DNA from 2 places in the Andreesenia angusta genome. Region 2 is predicted to be linked to the other one. Evidence: riboswitches for the same ligand, from Rfam matches in the RefSeq annotation. Region 2 holds a riboswitch; the other holds the start of a gene.
What was found. Region 2 has a riboswitch for thiamine pyrophosphate ahead of cytX (putative hydroxymethylpyrimidine transporter CytX). Riboswitches for the same ligand answer to the same signal wherever they lie in the genome.
Positions count from the first base shown of each region.

Region 1: linked by a shared signal. The riboswitch ahead of thiT (energy-coupled thiamine transporter ThiT) and the one ahead of cytX (putative hydroxymethylpyrimidine transporter CytX) in region 2 are both predicted to bind thiamine pyrophosphate.

Region 1 covers NZ_MKIE01000003.1:284,285-287,392, reverse strand. Annotated here, with positions in the region: gene rpmB (50S ribosomal protein L28) at 166-357, shown strand; gene EUAN_RS05945 (thiamine diphosphokinase) at 406-1,038, opposite strand; gene thiT (energy-coupled thiamine transporter ThiT) at 1,042-1,611, opposite strand; TPP riboswitch at 1,652-1,749, opposite strand; gene rpe (ribulose-phosphate 3-epimerase) at 1,757-2,404, opposite strand; gene rsgA (ribosome small subunit-dependent GTPase A) at 2,406-3,108, opposite strand, start outside.
Region 2 covers NZ_MKIE01000001.1:235,514-238,621, forward strand. Annotated here, with positions in the region: gene thiM (hydroxyethylthiazole kinase) at 1-637, opposite strand, end outside; gene cytX (putative hydroxymethylpyrimidine transporter CytX) at 610-1,794, opposite strand; TPP riboswitch at 1,866-1,971, opposite strand; gene EUAN_RS12140 (coiled-coil domain-containing protein) at 2,047-3,108, opposite strand, start outside.

The DNA.
Region 1 (3,108 bases), on a different contig from region 2:
TTATAAAATTTTCCTGTAATATTATTTTACCCTATCGTCTCGTCTTGTTCAACTTTTAGATTCAGAGATGATATATTCTTAATTTTTCTTGAAAATACAGTCCTCCTATGCTACAATGAGATGTAATGTAATTTTTCATACGTAAGTAGTAGGAGGTGTTTAATCGTGGCAAAATTCTGTGAAGTTTGTGGAAAAGGTAAAATATCGGGACATCTAGTTACTTTCTCTAACCGTAAAAGCAATAGAACTTGGTCGCCAAACGTGCGTAAAGTTAAAGCTATAGTTGATGGATCTCCAAAGAGAGTCAACGTATGTACAAGATGCTTAAGATCTGGTAATGTAGAAAGAGCAATATAATAGGCTTCCTAAATAGGAAGCCTTTTTTCTGCCCTTTTTTATTTTACATTATCTGGACTTTATGAGCATCATCTCTCCAGAGCCTATGCTTATATGGGCTCTACCACTTGCTATTTCATTGCTTATGCCCAGCGTGTCCGAAACCGTGAAGTCCCGCTCTGTGAGCTCGTATTCAAAGCCTCTAAGCGTCACGGCTTTCACTTCGCCTCCGTATGGAATCAGAGAGATGTACTTGTAGTTTTCATCCATCTCCAGCTCGTACTCCCCGGAGATTATGCTTATCTCATTTTCTGCATCCACCATCTTGGCCGATATGTTCTGGGCCTTCAACCTATGCAGCAGATTTATATTTCCCATCATATGGTCCACTCTAGATCCTGTAGAGCCTAGAAGCAGAATTTCGCTGGCTCCGTTTTCAAGGGCGTATTCCACAGCTATTTCTGTGTCGGTCTTGTCTTTTTTAGAGGGATGTCTCAAAACCTCCACCCCTCTATCTCTGAAGTAATCGACAGTATCTCTATCTGCCGAGTCAAGATCCCCTATTATCATATCAGGATCTATCCCGAGCTCTTTGAAATGTCTCGCTCCTCCATCTACACAGATCTTTACAGACTCGTTCCAATCTATTTTCCCGGCAGTCTCAGCCGCAAAGTCCCCGTTAGAAATCAGTATATATCTCATATCCTATTTTTCAGCTCCAATCCTCTCTAGAGGCTTCCACAGAAGCAGTATCGCAACTACAGTTATGACAAGCTCTAAACTTAAAAAAGTCCCGTTGTATATACTTGAATATATCCAGGCATTCCGGTCTCCAGCGTATTCCTTGAAGAAAATAGCCCCAGCAGTCACATGGCTTGCAAACCTTCCAAGTATGCCTAGCGCCACTCCGGCTACTATTGCACCGTACTGAGCCAGCCCCTTTTCAGAAACTTTAGAGTAAGATTTGTATCCGACTCCCGAGAGCCCAAGCAGTCCGAAAGCCAGTGGATAGTCCAGTATATACTGCACAGGGTGCACTACATATGGCTCCAGTATAGACTGAAGCACTCCGTAGAGCATTCCCACTAGAACCCCTTTCTTGACGCCGTACCTAAGCCCCACAAGCACTATAGGCACCATGCTTCCAGCTGTAACCGAGCCTCCCTGCGGCATATGGTAGAGCTTTACATAGCTCAGTATAGTGGCCAACGCCACCATTATTCCAGCCTCAACTATAAATTTAACACTCATGCCTCTACTTCTCTTTTCAACCATAAAAAAATCCTCCTTATTATTTTATATTAATAGGGAGGGCTAGTACTTTGCCTCACTTCCCTACGCTAGCATTACCTAGTTCAGGTTAAGGGTCGAAGTCAGAACTTCCTCTCAGCATTAGCTCCCCTAGTAATTCAAGTTTTTACTATATGTTTTTGAACTTTCTTGTCTCTTCCACCACGTCTTCAGCTCCGAATATGGCTGAACCTGCTACAAGCACATCTGCTCCGCAGTCTGCAATCTCTCTGGCGTTGTCCAGCTTTATCCCGCCGTCCACTTCTATCTCCACTTCGAGTCCCCTCTCCGCTATAATGACGGAAAGCTTCCTTATCTTGTCCTTCATCTGAGGTATGAAAGACTGTCCTCCAAACCCAGGGTTTACAGACATCACAAGCACCATGTCCAGTTCGTCTAGCACATACTCTATAGTCTCTAGAGGCGTCGCCGGATTTAAAGAAACTCCTGCCTTTACGCCGTAGCTCTTTATAAGCTGTATAGTTCTGTGCAGGTGGTTTGAAGACTCCTGGTGAACAGTTATTATATCCGCCCCCGCCTTTACAAAATCCTCTATATATAGGTCTGGGTTCTCTATCATGAGGTGCACGTCAAACACCTTGTCTGTAGACTTTCTTATGCACTTTATGACAGGAGGCCCGAAAGTTATATTCGGAACAAAATGGCCGTCCATAACGTCTATGTGTATATAGTCCGCTCCTCCTCTATCTATCGCTTCTACTTCACTCCCCAGCTTGCTAAAGTCAGCCGAGAGTATCGATGGGGCTATTTTCACCATACTAGTATTTTCTCCTTTCCATTGCATCTTTCAAGAAGAGCAGGTAGTTTTCATACCTCTTCTCGCTTATTTCGCCTTGCTCCACTGCGCTCTTCACGGCACAGCCAGGCTCCTTGTTGTGCCTACAGCCTCTGAACCTGCAGTCCTCGCTTTTGCTGTATATCTCCGGGAAGTACACCTCCAGATTTTCCTCTGTCAGAAAGTCCAGCTCAAGGGAGCTGAAGCCCGGAGTGTCCAGCACATATCCGCCCAGTTCTAAGCTCATAAGCTCCACATGGCGAGTGGTGTGCTTTCCCCTAGAGGTCTTTTCGCTCACCGAGCCAGTCTGAAGCTTCAAGTCGGGCTGCACTGTGTTTAGAAGTGTGGACTTCCCTACACCCGAAGGTCCTGCGAATACGGTCGTCTTTCCAGAGAGCACTTCTCGCAAACACTCTATGCCTTCTCCTGTCTCTGTACTGGTGTTCAGCACTCTGTATCCGGCATTTTCGTATATCCTGTTGTACTCCAGCTTCTCTTCATCAGACACAAGGTCTATCTTGTTGAAGCAGATTGCTATATCTATCTCCTGCTCTTCCGCCAGTATCAGAAACTTGTCTAGTAGCCATAGATTCGGGTCCGGACTCCTGAGCGCGAAGACTATTACAGCCTGGTCTACATTCGACACAGGAGGCCTGAAAAGCTCGTTTCTCCTCTCCAGTATCTCC
Region 2 (3,108 bases):
TTGCCGCTATGAAAGCAGTTGTCATGGCGCTCAGCATGCATCCCGTGCCTGTAATTTTGCTCATCATGGGATGACCGTTTCTTATTACGTAAGCTTTTTCACTGTCCGCGACAATATCTATGGCCCCTGTAATTACAATGACGGCACCTGTTTTTGCTGAAAAGCTTTTTGCAAATGAAACAGTTTCGTCAAGATTTTCCTCTGTAACCACGTCGTCAATGCTCGCGTCTACGCCTGAAGTAGATCCTGTACCGTCTATAAGTGTCTTAATCTCGGAAATATTTCCACGAATTACCGAAAACTTGACTTCTTCCAGTAGTCTGTGTGCTGTCTCTGTACGCAAGGCGGATGCGCCTGCTCCTACCGGGTCGAGAAGTACAGGGTTATTGCACTTATTTGACTTCTTACCCGCTAGGATCATTGAAAGCATTGTGCCTTCATTGAGCGTACCGATGTTGATGTTCAGCCCGTTGCAAATGGATGCAATCTCCTCAATTTCACCGCTGTAATCCGCCATAATAGGGGATCCTCCACAGGCGAGCAGTATATTGGCGCAATCGTTAACGGTTACATAGTTGGTTATGTTGTGAATAAGCGGCGACTTGTTTTTTACATTTTCAAAGCATCTTTTAAGCATTCTTTCTCTCCTCCTAGCGCTATATCTGTAGCAACAGTAATCATGGACACTATGACCATTATAGGAAGTGTGTTCCCTATAGGTGTGTCCAAAGTCATGGAAATTCGGTAAAGAGCAAACCCTGCGCACCATATGACGATGTTTCTTGTGTTTACACTTGAGCCGCTGCTGTCCTTTTTAAGTACAAAGAAGTCGGTGATCAGAATGGCGATCATCGGTGCAAAGACCGATCCTATCAAGTAGAGGAACCCTTCGAACTGCGACATAGGCGCAAATATCGCAAGCACTGTGCCTACTATCGTGACCACAACGCCTGCAACTTTCCCATTTACTTTACCGCATATGCTAGTTGCACTGATCCCCGCTGAATAGGCGTCGAGAAACGTAGTGGTGACAGTGGACAGTACGACTATAAGGAGTCCAATCATTCCAAAACCGGCAGACATCATAATAGTTGCAACGTCGCTCTCACCCGTAAAGAGCGCAGCTCCTAGCCCGATTATATACATCCAGCAGCTGACAGTGAAATAAGACAGACTACTGACAAGTGTAGACCCTTTTTTTGCACTACTTGTGTAGTCCGATATCAAAGGGAGCCAGGAAAGCGGCATTGCTGCGGACAGCTCGACAGCTACGCCAAAAGAAATGGCGTCGCTCACCGGCGCTGAAGCATCACCACGAAAGACCACGGCGCTCATTATAATTGTGAGGACAAACAATCCACCCATGGCGAGCACATTGACTTTTCCCAGGTTTTTAAAGCCTAGCAGAATCCAGAGCACAATCAAGCCGCCTATTATAAGGCTCCAAGCCCATTGGCCTGAAAGCGGGAAAGTGGTCTGTGCAGCCGCCGCTCCTGAAATAATCATGATGGCTGTCCAGCCCACAAGTTGAAGCACGTTTAAGCTTGAAAAAATCAGAGATCCCTTCTCCCCGAATGAACGCTTGACCGTCTCCATAGCACTTTTTTCAGTTTTTGCCCCAATCAGCCCCGCACCGTAAAGAAGCACACAGCCGATTACATGCCCCAATACGATCGCCAAAATCCCTCTTTCAAATCCCAGCGGAGCAATCAACGCCCCCGTCATAATCTCTGCGATTGACACCGCAGCCCCGAACCAGATAAGTCCGTTCGATAAAATGCTTGTTTTTTCCATTTATAAACTCCTTTTCTTTTCGTTTGAACAAAAAAGGGAAACACCTGACGATGTTTCCCATAAGAGCTGTAAAAGCTATGAAAGTAACTTCCTACGTTGGCATTATCCAAATCAGGTTAAAGGGTCGAAGTTGATCACTTCCTCTCAGCCTGCATACAAGCTCCCCTGTTCAAACGTTATTCTATTTTCCTCCACATTATATGCTTAAGGCAGTTCTTTGTCAAATAGCAAAGTTCTATAACTACCTATACTTTATTTTTCCAAATCAAATATCTCGGTTTGCTCCACCTGCCCGAGCCTTGTCATAGTCAGAGGGTCCTTGTCTATAAAAAATGCACTTCTTATCTCCTGTTCTTTGGTCATTATTTGAGTGTCCCCGCTTTCAGCGTCTCTAAGTCTGCAGCTGTACACTATCGGGAAATACGACCTGATGTATTTTCCCTCTGCATGCGCTGTAAAGGCTATTATCTGAAACCCAAGCTGCTTGGCTATGAAGAATACAGGATCCAGTATATGGTCGCTAGACGCTTTTCCAAACGGATTGTCCACTACAACAGTTCTGCTTGGCCCTCTGCTAGGACCTGCTTTCTTCTCTGCAAGATAGTTCAGTATTCCAAGGAAAAGCGTCATGTTCTTGCTCCACTTCTCCCCTCCAGACCATGAGTTGGAGGTCTCCCAAGAGTACGGCAAACTGCTTATCTTCTTGTCATTTGTAACCTTGCGGCACTTGACCTTTATAGGATTGCTCCTGAGCGCAATTTCCAAAAGCTGCTTGGACTGTAGCCACACCTCTATCGACTTTCTGACTTTTTCCTCTATCTCGTAGCCATTCTCGTCCTTGAACCCCTCCCCCTCAAGCTGCTTCATCATCCAGTCTATATATCTAGACAGCTCCTCTTTTGTCTCCTTTTCATTCCACTCTGGCACGTTTATGGTGAATATGTCTTTCCAGCTATCTTCTACCTTTACCCTTGTATTCCTAGGTATCTGTCTTATCTCTTTAGCTACTGTCTCTAGGTGCAAATACAGGTGGCCTATAAACTGCTGCACTTCCCTGTCGTGATCCCTTATGTCGTTTTCAGCCAGCTCTATAGCCCTTTTTATTATATGCTCCATCTTGCTCTGCCAATCTAGCACTTCCAAAAGAGAGTCTTTCTTGCGTATACCGCTAAGAGCCCTGTCCTTGAATTTCACGTCCAATATATTTTCATTGCAGAATTCCACAAACTTCTGCTTCTCCAGTTCGAGTTGATACAGCTTTTTCTCCATAATTTGTGTGCTTTCCTCAACTGCTCCTATAGCACTTTTCAGCAC